Regions from separate parts of the Candidatus Merdisoma sp. HCP28S3_D10 genome, predicted to be linked through region 3. Evidence: predicted binding sites of a transcription regulator. Region 3 holds the regulator's gene; each other region holds the start of a gene.
What was found. Region 3 encodes HrcA, which represses chaperone genes, less so after heat shock. Its sites were predicted from a motif close to TGTTAGCACTCNNNNNNNNNGAGTGCTAACA; they were not measured.
Positions count from the first base shown of each region.

Region 1: groES (co-chaperone GroES) is a predicted target of HrcA. The motif match lies at 3,686-3,716, and genes of this name have one in related genera.
Region 2: ACTNCH_RS05960 (co-chaperone GroES) is a predicted target of HrcA. The motif match lies at 2,374-2,404, and genes of this name have one in related genera.

Region 1 is NZ_JBQHTG010000001.1:650,074-655,427, forward strand. It holds gene ACTNCH_RS02950 (citrate/2-methylcitrate synthase) at 1-1,161, opposite strand, end outside; gene ACTNCH_RS02955 (MarR family winged helix-turn-helix transcriptional regulator) at 1,139-1,645, opposite strand; gene groL (chaperonin GroEL) at 1,719-3,332, opposite strand; gene groES (co-chaperone GroES) at 3,379-3,663, opposite strand; gene ACTNCH_RS02970 (MarR family winged helix-turn-helix transcriptional regulator) at 3,875-4,309, opposite strand; gene ACTNCH_RS02975 (hypothetical protein) at 4,477-4,869, opposite strand; gene ACTNCH_RS02980 (plasmid recombination protein) at 5,020-5,354, opposite strand, start outside.
Region 2 is NZ_JBQHTG010000002.1:170,398-175,751, reverse strand. It holds TPP riboswitch at 53-153, opposite strand; gene groL (chaperonin GroEL) at 314-1,936, opposite strand; gene ACTNCH_RS05960 (co-chaperone GroES) at 2,051-2,335, opposite strand; gene codY (GTP-sensing pleiotropic transcriptional regulator CodY) at 2,556-3,335, opposite strand; gene topA (type I DNA topoisomerase) at 3,474-5,354, opposite strand, start outside.
Region 3 is NZ_JBQHTG010000001.1:42,079-47,432, reverse strand. It holds gene clpB (ATP-dependent chaperone ClpB) at 1-1,357, opposite strand, end outside; gene hrcA (heat-inducible transcriptional repressor HrcA) at 1,716-2,750, shown strand; gene grpE (nucleotide exchange factor GrpE) at 2,781-3,374, shown strand; gene dnaK (molecular chaperone DnaK) at 3,420-5,294, shown strand.

The DNA of each region.
Region 1 (5,354 bases), 610 kb from region 3:
ATCTACATTGGGACTGACACCTTTATAGATATGTCTTTTATCTGCTATGATCTTTGGAGCAAGCATCTCTATGTTTTCATACAATTCAAGATCTTTTTGCCTTTTCTTTTCCTCTGCCAGTTGTTTTACATAATCTTTAAATACTCTCTCCCTCGGATCAGAAATAGAATATACTGCATGTCCCATTCCATAGATTAAGCCCTTTTGGTCAAATGCATCTTTATCAACAATCCTTCTTAAGTATGCTTCTATCTCATCCTTATCTGAATAATCCTTTATATGCGCCCTAATATCATCCATCATTTCCATTACCTTAATGTTGGCGCCTCCGTGTTTTGGTCCTTTTAGCGAACACATTGCTGCTGCCATCGTAGAATAAGTGTCAGACCCGGATGACGTAACGACTCTTGTGGTAAATGTAGAATTATTACCTCCTCCATGTTCCATATGCAAAATGAGTGCCGTATCTAAAACCTTTGCCTCTGTAAGGGTATATTTCCTGTCTGGTCGCAGAAGCATCAATAGATTTTCCGCGGTGGAAAGCTGTTTATCGGGATGATGAATATACATACTCTCATTTTTTTCATAATGATTGTAAGCATTATATCCATATACTGCCAACAATGGGAACTCACTGATGAGCTGGATGCACTGACGCAGCGAATTGCTGACACTTGGTTCTTTTACCTTTTTATCATAAGATGCCAGGGTAAGAATACTTCGGGTCATGGAATTCATGACATCCTCCGAAGGTGCTTTCATAATGACATCCCTTGTAAAATTGGTTGGCAATGTCCTACACTCTCCAATAATTCTATCGAAGTCTTCCTTCTCTCTTTCATCAGGCAGTTTTCCCATCAAAAGAAGATATGCTATTTTTTCAAATCCAAACTCATTTTGTCCTAAACAATGAATCAAATCTTCCACTCGATAGCCCCGGTACCACAATTCCCCATCGCAGGGAATCTTCTGATTATCAACAATTTTTGAAGACACTATTTTTGATATGTTGGTAAGTCCTGTAAGGACACCTTTCCCATTTTCATCTCTAAGCCCTTTGTTTACGCCATATTCTTCAAATAACCGCGGAGCAATGTTATCATTTTTCAGACAAACTGCTTCCAATTCTTCAAAATAATCATTCATCTGCTCCGTTGTCATCTCTATTCACCTCCAGATTCTCCACCTCACTGCTCATAATAGTTTCCAACTGCTTCATAAGCTGTAGTAACTGAATCAAATTATCCTTTCCAAACTTTTCAAACACCTTCCCGTAATACTTCTTAAGTGTTTCTTCCTGCGCCCTTAACAGGCTTCGTCCGCTTTCAGTAATTGTAACATAGGTGCCCTCACTGCCGTTACCGTCATGAGACCATAATACATATCCTACGTCTCGTAGCTTTTCTACCATTTTAGAAATCTGTCGCATCGTCATCTGAAGCTTGTCCGCTAAATCCTTCAGATAGACTCGTCCTGAATAAATGTCGGATGTCTCCTCCATTGCAATATATTGTAATGCAATGTATTCCGGGATACTCATTTTCATAAAGACATCTTTTCTATGCTCCCGGTTAAACAAGTGCCTTTGGTATATCAATTCGTTGGACAGCTTTATAATATCTGTATTTCCTATAGTTTCTGCCATATTACTCCTCCTTTATTTAAAATAAGGGAAGCAACAGACTGTCACTTCCCTTCGTAAAAGAGAATGGATTATTTTAATAGCCCATTTCCGGTTGTGCCGGCATTGCAGGTGCTGTTTCCTTAATATTTGCCACAGCAGCTTCCGTTGTTAATAAGGTTGATGACACACTAATCGCATTGGAAAGTGCACTTCTTGTAACCTTGACAGGATCAATAATTCCTGCATCGACCATATTGACGTACTGTTCAGAAATTGCATCAAAGCCTATGCCCTCATCTGACTCCTTTACCTTATTGATGATGACAGCACCCTCTAGGCCTGCATTTTCAGCAATGGCACGAAGCGGAGCCTCCAATGCCTTGGCTACAATCTCTGCTCCTGTTCTCTCATCACCCTCCATGCTTGATATCATGTCATATACTGCCTTTTGTGCGTGAACATAAGCAGATCCGCCGCCACTGATGATGCCCTCTGACACAGCAGCCCTAGTGGCATTTAATGCATCCTCTATACGATACTTAGCTTCCTTCATCTCTGTTTCAGTTGCGGCTCCAATCTTAATAACTGCAACACCACCGCCGAGCTTAGCCACCCGGTCTACCAGCTTATCCCTGTCGTACTCAGAAGCATCTGCAGCCTGTCTCTTAATCATTGCGATTCTTTCTTCAATGTCCTGTTTCTTGCCCTCGCCATCCACGATGGTTGTATGTTCCTTTGTTACTTTAACTGATTTAGTCTGTCCAAGCATATCAACTGTGATATCCTTTAATTGCATGCCAAGGTCATCGAGTACTGCCTGTCCACCTGTCAGAATTGCAATATCCTTTAACATCTCCTTACGACCATCACCATACCCCGGTGCCTTTACAGCTACGACCTTGAGTGTGCCTCTCAACCTGTTTACGATTAGTGTTGTAAGTGCTTCACCCTCTACGTCATCTGCAATAATCAGCATTTCTCTTCCCTGCTGCATTACCTGCTCCAATATAGGAAGAATATCCTTTATATTAGATATCTTTTTGTCCGTAATCAAAATGTATGGATGATTCATATTAGCTATCATCTTTTCTTTATCATCACACATGTAAGCAGATAAATAACCGTTGTCAAACTGCATTCCCTCTACAACCTCTATCTCTGTCTGCATCGTCTTTGATTCTTCTATTGTGATGACGCCATTCTCTCCAACCTTTTCCATTGCATCGGCAATCATTGTTCCGACTTCATCATTACCTGCAGATATTGCAGCAACCTTTGCAATGTGATCTTTTCCGGTTACAGGCTTGCTCATTTTAACCAGTGCTTCAATAGTTGTATCTGCTGCTTTCTTCATTCCTTTTCGCAAAATAATTGGATTTGCACCTGCTGCTATATTTTTCATACCCTCGCCTACTAGAGCCTGTGCCAAAACAGTTGCCGTTGTCGTGCCGTCTCCTGCAATGTCATTCGTTTTGGTTGCGACCTCTTTCACAAGTTGTGCACCCATATTCTCATAAGGATCTTCCAGTTCAATCTCCTTTGCAATCGTAACACCATCGTTCGTAATCAAAGGAGTTCCGTAAGATTTATCCAATACAACGTTACGTCCCTTAGGTCCGATTGTCACCTTTACTGTATCTGCCAGCTTATCAACGCCTGCTTCCATCTTTTTTCTTGCATCGATATCAAACAAAATTTCCTTTGCCATGTTAATTCCTTCTTTCTACATATAAAATAACTGTATTTTTATTTTACTACTCCACAATTGCAATAATATCGGACTGATTTACGATGATATATTCCTCATCCTCCAACTTAACATCTGTACCGGAATACTGAGAATAAATCACACGGTCGCCTTCTTTTACCTGCATTTCTGTTTTCTTTCCATTCTTTTCACTTCCAGGTCCTACTGCAATGACAACAGCTGTCTGTGGCTTTTCTTTTGCACTATCCGGTAATATAATTCCGGACTGGGTTTTTTCTTCTGCTTCCTGCTGTTTTAAAACAACACGCTCTCCTAATGGTTTTAACTGCATAATCATTACCTCTTTTCTTTATTGTTAGCACTCTCTTGTATTGAGTGCTACTTATTTTGTAAAAAATATATGCTTCATATGAAGCATATATAAGCAGTTTGTTTCCAAACTGTTTGTTTAAAAAGGATTATAGCACATAAAAAACCTATGTCAACCCATTTTTTCAAAAGAAATAAAAAAATTGCACACCGATTACTCGGTGTAACAATTCCTAGTCATTCTCCAACAATCTGTCTATATTATGACTAATCTGCTCAGACACCCGGTTAAATACCGCCAAAGAACTTTCATCAATTCCTTCCACCACCTTGGCGGTTAACTCTGCCCAGAGAATCTCCATTTCCTGACAAAGATGTTCCGACGCATCAGTCAGCTCATATTTCACATATCTACGATCTTTATCATCTCTTTTGCATACAATGTATCCTTGTTTAACAAGATTCTCTAAAGTAGTAGACATATGACCTTTATTCATCTGCGTGTACCGACATATATCCGTCAATGTTGTTATATCATCATAATGAGATAGCAAATAAACAACTTCCAGTTCCAATCTGTTTAGGTTTGTCTTATTTTTTACATCAACCATAGCTTTTTCAAGAAGACGATTAAACTTTCCACCTCTCAAATTTTTTTCAATATTCATCAAAATTTCACTCCTATTTTGTTTTTACTCTTTTTACAAAATATCAAATTAATCCATCAAAATTTTTTTCATGGGACATCTTATCATTTATCATATCATATCGCCTACATTTTTTCCACATAAACCACCCCAGTATTTGACTGCCCGAGTGCCATCAAATCCTATTTCTATACTCTTACTTCAAATCCATTCTTGAATATGAATCTTATATCATCCTTAGCTTTTACAACCACTTCCTGCACAAGGCTGCTCCAAATCCCGGCATCGAACTCGCAGGTTAAGCCGTCCTGCTTCTCCAAAGTGCGAATGAACCCTTTGAACAATTCTCTCTTCGCCTTCTTGCTTTCTATCTGCTCGGCGATGTCATCATACTTAGCTTTTGACTTTTCATACCTTGCCGTAAGTTCGGCATAGCGTTTTTCATACTCATCTTGGTCTAATGCCACACGGCTGTTCTCTGCAATGGCAATCTGCATCTGCTCCGAGATGATATTAAGTTCTGTGATGCTATCCTGTAAATTCCTGTCAAGTGAATCCGTCTCACAGACCATTTCCATCATAACTTTGGTGTTAGCAAGAATCTCATCTCTTTCAGAAAATAACTTGTTGGCTGCCTTAATGAATAATTCCTTTAACTCATCCTCGTTGCTATGATGACTAATTTCTAAACAAGGCTACCCTAAATCCCCTCATCGAACAGACATTGATATTTATATTGCAATGTCCTTTTCCCTCCTCGCTGTAGAATTCACTACCTGTTCGCATTTCTGTTTTTCAACAACCTTCTGCTTAGCCTCCATCCGCTCTTTTATAGACTTCGGCCTTACAAATTCCTTGAACTCTTCCACTAATCCTTTTACATTAAAGAACTTATCATATTGCAGTACTTTATCCTTCCATGTTTTCACTTGAACCATTAGGTCATCAATTATCCCCTGCATGTGTTCCAGTTCCCGATCATAGATTTCATTTAATTTTTCCAAAGTCCCTGGTGCCTGCGCCATATCAATAAGACGGTTGAAATCTTTCTCAGAAATTTTGACTG
Region 2 (5,354 bases), on a different contig from region 3:
TCGAAAAAAAGCCTCTTTCTATATCTATACTTATGCCAATACCTAGCCAATAAGTCTTTTCGAATCGCTTCCCTTCGCTGGTTCTAACCAGAGCAGGTTCAAAGAGTCGGCCTTATGCCCTCTCAGCTCCTAAGAGTTCCCCTAGAATTCTAATACCTGTATGAATTTTTATGTCGGTATAACTATAGCGCTTTTCTATGGAGATGTCAAGGCATAAATGGTCGTAACCGTCCTGCCGTCTAAGCCCTCAGGCAAAAACAAATACCCCGCGGCAGGTTAAAACCTGCCGCGGGGTATTTGCTTTGCTGATGTGTTACATCATTCCGCCCATGCCGCCGCCTGCGGGCATTGCGGGTGTTTCTTCCTTAATGTTTGCTACACAGCTCTCTGTGGTAAGGAACGTAGATGCTACGCTGGTTGCGTTCTGCAGAGCGCTTCTTGTTACCTTTGCGGGGTCAAGAATACCTGCGTCTACCATGTTCACATACTCTTCATTCAGTGCGTCAAAACCGACTCCCGGATTGCTCTCTCTTACCTTGTTGATGATAACTGCGCCTTCCAGTCCTGCATTTGCAGAGATATGGAACAGCGGAGCCTCCAGTGCCTTCAGGATAACCTTTACACCGGTCTTCTCATCGCCCTCTGTGGTATCAAGCAGCTTCGCTACCTGCTTGGTTGCGTGGATATACGCGGATCCGCCGCCTGCGATGATACCTTCCTCTACAGCCGCCTTGGTAGCTGCCAGAGCATCCTCCATACGAAGCTTTGCTTCCTTCATCTCTGTCTCAGTTGCAGCGCCTACACGGATAACTGCTACGCCGCCTGCCAGCTTGGCAAGTCTCTCCTGCAGCTTCTCACGGTCGAAATCAGACTTGGTCTCTTCGATCTGCGCGCGAATCTGAGCGATACGCTGCTGGATATCTTCCTTGGAGCCTGCGCCCTCTGCGATGATGGTGTTCTCTTTCTGAATCTTTACAGACTTTGCAGTACCCAAATCCTCAAGCTTCGCATCCTTCAGCTCACGTCCCAGCTCCTCGGAGATGACGTTTGCGCCTGTCAGGATTGCGATATCACGCAGCATCTCTTTTCTTCTGTCGCCATAGCCCGGTGCCTTTACACCAACTACCGTGAAGGTTCCACGCAGCTTGTTCATAACCAGAGTGGTCAGAGCCTCGCCCTCGATATCCTCTGCGATAATCAGAAGCTTTCTGCCGCACTGTACGATCTGCTCCAGCAGCGGAAGAATCTCCTGGGTTGTGGAAATCTTCTTATCTGTAATCAGGATATACGGATTATCCAGATTTGCTTCCATCTTCTCCATGTCTGTTGCCATGTAAGCGGAAATATATCCTCTGTCGAACTGCATACCTTCTACCAGATCCAGCTCGGTCTTCATGGTCTTGGACTCCTCGATGGTGATAACGCCGTCGTTGGTAACCTTCTCCATAGCGTCTGCTACCATGTTGCCAACTTCCTCATTTCCGGAAGAAACAGCTGCTACTCTTGCGATCTGATGCTTTCCGGTTACCGGGCTGCTCATCTCCTTAATAGCCTCTACTGCGGCGTCTGTCGCCTTCTTCATACCCTTTCTCAAAACGATCGGGTTCGCTCCTGCTGCCAGATTCTTCATACCTTCATGAATCATAGCCTGTGCCAGAACTGTTGCTGTAGTGGTACCGTCACCGGCTACATCGTTGGTCTTGGTCGCTACTTCTCTTACCAGCTGGGCACCCATGTTCTCAAACGGATCCTCAAGCTCGATCTCTTTTGCAATGGTAACACCATCGTTGGTAATCAGGGGCGCGCCATACTGCTTATCCAGTACTACGTTTCTTCCCTTCGGTCCGATGGTTACTCTTACGGTATTTGCAAGCTTATCTACACCGGCTTCCAGTGCTTTTCTGGCGTCTACGCCATATTTAATTTCCTTAGCCATTTTTAATTCCTCCAGTTTTTTTTTCAGATTTTTATATCATTATTCGGTCATATCCTGACGGATATGCACGCTCCGCTCAGGATGCCATTCGGCAAAGAATAATATCTTTCGATATTATTCTACAATTGCAAGGATGTCATTCTGCTTTACAATCATGTATTCCTCATCGCCAAGCTTTACTTCATTTCCGGCATACTTGGAATAGATAACTTTATCGCCAACCTTTACATACATGGTAATCTCTTTTCCGTCTACCATTCCGCCAGGTCCTACTGCTACAACCTCAGCCTGCTGCGGCTTCTCCTGGGACTTGCTTGCCAGAATAATTCCGGATGCGGTAGTCTCCTCTGCTTCAAACTGCTTCAGTACAACTCTGTCTCCCAACGGTACTAATTTCATTTCTATTCCTCCTTGGATCTTGTTCTTATCCTTTTTATTATTAGCACTCACTTACTGCGAGTGCTAACTTACGGTTATTATAGTAATGCTTTCCATTTTATTTGTCAACTGCTTTTTCGGAATTTTATTCTTTTTTTATAATTACAGGATAAAAAAATACAGTGCGGTTTCCGACCTGCTCCGGCCTTTTTCCGCACTGTACCTTTCTTCTATTCTGAAGTTATTTTGCTTCCTTTTTCAGCTTCGCCAGTTCATCGAATACCACATCGTTCACAACCTTAATGTAGGTTCCTTTCATTCCGGAGGAACGGGACTCGATCACGCCTGCGCTCTCAAACTTCCGAAGCGCGTTGACAATAACGGAACGAGTGATTCCCACACTGTCGGCAATCCGGCTGGCTACCAGGATTCCCTCGTTGCCCTTCAGCTCCTCGAAGATATGAGTGATCGCTTCCAGCTCAGAGAAGGACAGGGTGCTGATGGCAGACTTCACAATCTGAACCTTCCGCTTCTCTTCTTCGTTCTCCTCGTTCACGGAACGCATCATTTCCAGGCCTACGACTGTGGTGCCGTACTCGCTTAAGATGATATCGTCGATATCGTACTGCTCTTTATACTTATACAGGAACAGGGTTCCCAGACGCTCGCCTGCAATATCAATCGGAGTGATAATCGCCTGATAATCACGGACATTCTCAGACTCAAAGCCCAGGGTCTGCAGATTGACATTCTCCTTGGTGGACAGAATGCTTAAGAGACGCTCGTTCAGAGCCTCGTCTATATGGGCTCCCACTTCGTCCACAATCAGCTCCTGAATCTCACTCACGCCCTCACAGTGGCTGATACCCAACACCTTGCCTTTTTTACTGATGACCAGAACATTGGAATTCAGAATCTCTGTCAGCACTTCGCAGATATCGTTGAATACCACCTTGCTGGAGTTATTATTATGCAGCAGCTTATTGATCTTTCTTGTTTTATCCAGTAATTGTACGCTCACGCCGTTCCCTCCATTGTATTTTTTTCCGAAGGTGTCTGTTCTCTATCTTTTCGCCATATTTTCAAAACAACTCGGAATTTATATGAATTTTAGCACAATTCCCTCTTTTTTTCAATTACTTTTTCACAAATTTTCTGACTATTTTTCTTCGTCCTTTTTCTTCGGCATCACATGGCCGCAGGTTTCGCTGGCACAGACCAGCTTATTGCCCTTTTCTACCATATAGCTGCCGCAGACCGGACACTTCTCCGTAGAAGGCTTCTGCCAGGACATGAAATCGCACTCCGGATTGTTCTCACAGCCGTAATATTTTCTTCCCTTTTTGGTTCTGCGCAGCACCACATCCTTTCCGCACTTGGGACAGGGTACTCCGATTTTTTCCAGATAAGGCTTGGTATTGCGGCATTCCGGAAAGCCCGGGCAAGCCAGGAAGCGTCCGTGGGGACCATATTTGATCACCATATGACGTCCGCATTCCTCGCAGACCACGTCCGTCACCTCGTCCTCAATCTTTACTTCCTTCAGTTCCTTTTCCGCAGCCTCCACGGCTTTTTCCAGATCCGGGTAGAAATTTTCTACGACTGTCTTCCAATTGACGGTTCCTTCTTCCACGCAGTCCAGAAGTCCTTCCATATTTGCGGTAAAATCTGTCTCCACAATGCTGGGGAAGGCCTGCTTCATCATATTGTTGACTACCTCGCCAAGCTCGGTCAGATAGAGATTCTTGCTCTCCTTGGACACATAACGGCGGGCAATGATTGTCGTAATCGTCGGCGCATAGGTACTGGGACGTCCGATACCCAACTCCTCCAGCGTCTTAACCAGCGCAGCCTCTGTATAATGGGCCGGCGGCTGTGTAAAATGCTGTTTACTCTCAAATTCCTTCAGCTCCAGCCGGGTCTCCTTGCTCAGGCCCTTCAGCAGACGGCTGTCCCCTTCCTTTTCCTCGTCCTGCACATAGACAGACATAAAGCCGTCGAAGGTAACCCGGGACGCAGACATGGTAAAACGGTACTTTCCTCCGTCCACCTTTACCGAAGAGGTCTCATAGACCGCGTCTGCCATCTGGCTGGCCGCAAAGCGCTTCCAGATGAGCTGATAGAGACGGAACTGCTCCCTTGTCAGGGATTCCTTGACAGAAGCCGGCGTCCGCGTCAAATCCGTCGGACGGATCGCCTCATGGGCGTCCTGAATCTTTTTGCCGCTGGTTTTCGCGTTGTGCCCGGCAGACACATACGTTTCTCCATAATTGGAAGAGATATAATCGCGGGCTGCCTTTGCCGCCTCCTCGGATACTCGGGTGGAATCGGTACGCAGATAGGAAATCAGGGCTACGGTACCGCTGCCCTTGAGATCCACGCCTTCATAGAGCTGCTGTGCCACGCTCATGGTCTTCTGAGTGGAGAAATTCAGTGTCTTGGAAGCCTCCTGCTGCAGGGTACTGGTGGTAAACGGAAGCGGCGCCTTCTTTACGCGCTCCCCGATCTTTACCTCGCTGACCTCATAGGAAACTCCGTCCAGTTCTTTTAGAATCTGATCCATCTCCTCTTTGGAGCGGATTGTCATTTTTCCTTCCTTTGTTCCATAGAAATGCGCCTGCAGCGGCTTCTTTCCGCCATCTGCCAGGAAATCCGCATCCAGCGTCCAGTATTCCTCCGGCACAAACGCATTGATCTCCTCTTCCCGATCCGCAATCAGCCGGAGCGCTACCGACTGGACACGGCCTGCACTTAAGCCCCGCTTTACCTTTGCCCACAGAATCGGACTGATACGGTAGCCTACCATACGGTCCAGCATACGGCGGGCCTGCTGTGCATTGACCAGATCCATATCAATCTCCCGGGCATTCTTCAGGGATTCCTTTACCGCGCTCTTGGTAATCTCGTTAAAGGTAATCCGGTACATTTTCTTTGGATCCAGCTTCAGCGCCTGGGACAGATGCCAGGAAATCGCTTCTCCCTCCCGGTCCGGGTCGGTTGCCAGATATACTTTATCTGCTTTCTTCGCCTCTTTGCGCAG
Region 3 (5,354 bases):
GATCACGCAGCTCCGCAAGCTCTTTCTGTAAGTGCTCCAGGCGTTCCTGGCTTAAGTGGTCGGTCTCCTTTTTCAGAGCTGCCTCCTCAATCTCCAGCTGCATAATCTTACGTCGCAGCTCGTCAAGCTCGGTCGGCATGGAATCCAGCTCCGTCTTAATCAGAGCACAGGCCTCGTCCACCAGGTCAATGGCCTTGTCCGGCAGGAAACGGTCGGAGATATAACGGTTGGAGAGGGTAGCGGCTGCCACCAGGGCGGCGTCGGTAATCTTCACACCATGGAATACCTCGTAGCGCTCCTTTAAGCCACGCAGAATGGAAATGGTATCCTCTACGGTGGGCTCATCTACCATAACCGGCTGGAAACGACGCTCCAGGGCCGGATCCTTTTCAATGTACTGACGATACTCGTCCAGGGTGGTAGCTCCGATACAGTGGAGCTCGCCTCTGGCCAGCATGGGTTTGAGCATATTGCCGGCGTCCATGGCTCCGTCTGTCTTACCTGCGCCTACAATCAGGTGCAGCTCGTCGATAAAGAGGATAATTTTGCCCTCGCTTTTCCGTACTTCCTCCAGAACAGCCTTCAGACGTTCCTCAAACTCGCCGCGGTACTTGGCTCCGGCTACCAGAGCGCCCATATCCAGGGAAAATACCTTTTTGTCCTTCAGACCCTCTGGTACGTCGCCCCGCACGATACGCTGTGCCAGACCCTCTACAACGGCGGTCTTGCCGACGCCGGGTTCACCGATGAGCACCGGGTTATTCTTGGTCTTACGGGACAGGATACGGATCACATTCCGGATCTCCGCGTCACGGCCGATGACCGGATCCAGCTTCTGATCCCGGGCTTTTTCCACCAGGTCAGAACCATATTTGCTTAAAGTATCATAGGTAGCTTCCGGATTATCGCTGGTCACCCGCTGGTTGCCCCGCACAGAGGACAGCGCCTGCAGGAAACGATCCTTGGTAATGCCGTACTCCCGGAACAGCTCCTTCATGGAAGGGCTGGGATCATTTAACATGGCCAGAAACAGGTGCTCTACGGAAACGTATTCGTCACCCATCTGTTTAGCCACATCTTCGGCGCTGATCAGTACCTTATTCAAATACTGTCCCACGTAGGGCTGTCCGCCGGAGACCTTGACTCTCTTATTTAAGGTCTGTTCCACACCGTTCAGAAACAGGTTCTGGTCGATGCCCATCTTAGCGACAAGCTTCAGGATCAGACTGTCCTCCTGCCGGAGCAGACTCATCAGAAGATGTTCCTGTTCAATCTCCTGATTGCCGTATTCGTAAGCCAGCTTTTCCAGGTCGTTTACAGCTTGAATGGATTTCTGTGTAAATTTGCTGATGTTCATAAATCTGACTCCCCTTTCTTTATAATAGGTAAAGAAATTGTTTTCTAAGTTTTTTATATAAAAAAGAAAGTCCCGGCATCAAATATACATACAGATATCTGATACAGGGCCTTTTTCTTTTTCTGTACCCATTTATAGCACCGTCCGAAGAAAAGGTCAAGTACTTTTTTGAAAATAATTTATAAAAAATCTATAAAGTGTCAGACTACTTATATAGAAAGGAAGAAAAAAATTCTTGCAAAAAAAGATTTCTAAAAAAACTATAAACCCGCTTGACAAACCCCAAGGGGAGTGCTATCTTAATGTTAGCACTCAAGAGGGCCGAGTGCTAATAGGTAAAAACAAAGAGGTGAATGAAATGGAGCTGGACGAAAGAAAACAGAAGATACTGCAAGCCATCATCCGGAACTACATGGAGACCGGCGAGCCGGTAGGTTCCAGAACCATTTCCAAATACTCAGATATAAATCTAAGTTCCGCCACCATACGGAACGAAATGTCAGACCTGGAAGAGATGGGCTACATCGTACAGCCCCATACCTCGGCAGGACGAATTCCTTCCGATAAGGGCTACCGCTTATACGTAGACCATATCATGGAAGAAAAAAACCACGAAGTACAGGAGCTCAAGGATCTGATGATAGAGCGGACCGACAAAATGGAGCAGGTATTGAAGCAGGTCGTGAAGGTCCTGGCTGCCAATACCAATTATGCCACCATGGTATCGGCGCCCACCTATCACAGGAACAAGCTGAAATTTATCCAGCTCTCCAAGGTCACAGCCACTCAGATTCTGGCGGTGATTATGATAGAAGGCAACATCGTCCGCAACAAGGTGATTGACGTGACGGAGGAGCTTGACCAGGAAACGGTGCTGAAGCTGAATATCCTGCTGAACAGTGTACTGAATGGCTTATCCATAGAAGAAATCAATCTGGCCATGATACAGAACCTGAAGGAGGAGGCGGGCATTTACAGCGAGCTGGTGGGAAGCGTCATTGACGCGGTGGCAGAGGTTATCCACTCGGAGGACGAGGTTGAGATATATACCTCCGGAGCGACCAACATCTTCCGGTATCCGGAGCTATCCGATAACGGAAAGGCCAGTGAACTGATAAACGCCTTTGAGGAAAAACAGCAGTTGACCGATCTGGTGACACAGACACTGGAAAATGAAGACCACAAGGGCATTCAGGTGTACATCGGGCAGGAGACGCCGATTCAGTCCATGAAGGACTGCAGCGTGGTGACAGCCACCTATGAGTTGGGCGAGGGTCTGCAGGGAACCATCGGAATCATCGGTCCCAAGCGGATGGATTACGAAAACGTATTGAAGACGCTGAAGACCCTGACCGAGCAGCTGGATGAAATCTATAATAAGAATAAGGAATAAAGAAAGGGGCCGACACCCGTGGAACAGGAAATGAAGAAAGAAGAGCTTCAGAATGAGGAAGCGAAGGAAGAAGAAACTGTAAAAGCAGAAGAAGCTTCCGAAGAACAAGAAAGCACCGGCGGTGAGAAACCGGAAGAAACAGAATCCGGAGAGGAGTCCGAGATGCTGAAGAAGAAAAAGAAAAAAGACAAGATGGAAGAGAAGATCGAAGAGCTGGAGGATCGTGTCAAGCGCCAGATGGCAGAATTCGATAACTTCCGGAAGAGAACCGAGAAGGAAAAGTCCCATATGTATGAAGTGGGAGCCAGAGATGTGATTGAGAAAATCCTTCCGGTGGTAGACAACTTTGAACGCGGTCTTGCATCTGTACCCGAGGATCAGAAGGAAAATCCGGTCATCGTAGGTATGGATAAGATATACAACCAGCTGATGACTACACTGACGGATCTGGGTGTTGAACCCATTGAAGCGGTGGGTGAGGAATTCGACCCGAATTACCACAACGCAGTGATGCATGTGGAGGACGAGGAGTTGGGTGAAAATGTAGTAGCCGAGGAATTCTTGAAGGGTTATATGTACAAGGATACCGTTATCCGTCACAGCATGGTAAAAGTAGCGAACTAAGAAATTAACATTTTACAATCAGAATAAATTGAGGAGGTCTCTATTATGAGCAAGATTATTGGTATCGACTTAGGAACAACAAACAGCTGCGTAGCAGTTATGGAGGGCGGAAAGCCCGTAGTAGTAGCAAATACAGAGGGAGCAAGAACCACACCGTCTGTAGTAGCATTTACAAAGACAGGCGAGAGACTGGTAGGCGAGCCGGCAAAGCGTCAGGCAGTTACCAACTCCGAGAAAACCATTTCCTCTATTAAGAGAGAGATGGGTACCAACTACAAGGTAGACATTGACGGAAAGCAGTATACTCCGCAGGAGATTTCCGCTATGATTCTGCAGAAGTTGAAAGCAGACGCAGAGAACTATCTGGGCGAGAAGGTTACCGAGGCAGTTATTACCGTACCGGCATACTTCAACGACGCACAGAGACAGGCAACCAAGGACGCAGGTAAGATTGCGGGTCTGGACGTAAAGCGTATCATCAATGAGCCGACCGCAGCAGCGCTGGCATACGGCCTGGACAATGAGAAAGAGCAGAAGATCATGGTATACGACCTGGGCGGCGGTACCTTTGATGTATCTATCATCGAGATCGGTGACGGCGTTATCGAGGTTCTGGCTACCGCAGGCGACAACCGTTTGGGCGGCGACGACTTCGATAAGAAGATTGTAGATTACATGCTTGCAGAGTTCAAGCGCACCGAGGGTGTAGACCTGTCCGGTGACAAGATGGCTATGCAGAGACTGAAAGAGGCCGCAGAGAAGGCGAAGAAGGAGCTTTCCAGCGCAACCACAACCAACATCAACCTTCCGTTCATCACAGCAACCGCTGAGGGACCGAAGCATTTCGATATGAACCTGACAAGAGCAAAATTCGACGAGCTGACCCATGATCTGGTAGAGCGTACCACAGGACCGGTTCAGGCAGCGCTGAAGGATGCAGGCATTACAGCTTCCGAGCTTGGTAAGGTACTGCTGGTAGGCGGTTCCACACGTATTCCGGCTGTACAGGATAAGGTAAAACAGCTGACCGGCCATGAGCCCAGCAAATCTCTGAATCCGGATGAGTGCGTAGCTATCGGTGCTTCCATTCAGGGTGGTAAGCTGGCAGGCGACGCAGGCGCAGGCGATATCCTTCTTCTGGATGTTACTCCGCTGTCTCTGTCCATCGAGACCATGGGCGGTATCGCAACCCGTCTGATTGAGCGTAACACAACCATCCCGACCAAGAAGAGCCAGATCTTCTCTACCGCAGCTGACAACCAGACAGCCGTAGATATCAACGTAGTACAGGGTGAGCGTCAGTTCGCGAAGGACAACAAGTCTCTCGGCCAGTTCCGTCTGGATGGAATCCCGCCCGCAAGACGTGGTGTTCCGCAGATTGAGGTTACCTTCGATATCGACGCAAACGGTATCGTAAATGTATCCGCAAAGGATCTGGGTACCGGCAAGGAGCAGCATATCACCATTACCGCAGGCTCCAATATGTCTGACAGCGACATCGACAAGGCAGTGAAGGAAGCTGCTGAGTTCGAGGCTCAGGATAAGAAGCGTAAGGAAGCCATTGACGCGAGAAACGACGCGGACTCCATGGTATTCCAGACCGAGAAGGCACTGGAAGAGGTTGGCGCACAGGTTGATCCGGCCGACAAGTCCGCAGTAGAGGCAGAGCTTACTTCCCTGAAGGCAGTTCTGGAGAGAACCAAGGATCAGACTGATATTTCTGACGCAGACTTAGATGAGCTGAAGAATGGCAAGGAAAAGCTGATGAACGCGGCACAGAAGGTATTTGCAAAGGTATATGAGCAGGCACAGGCAGCACAGGGTGCGGCAGGCCAGGCAGGCCCGGATATGGGCGCAGGTACCGGTGCCGGAGCAGGTGCTTCTGACGACGTGGTAGACGGCGATTACAGAGAGGTCTAAGCCGTAAGAACAGGTCTTGACACGGAAAATGATGTGCGTTATATTTTACAACAGACCTGT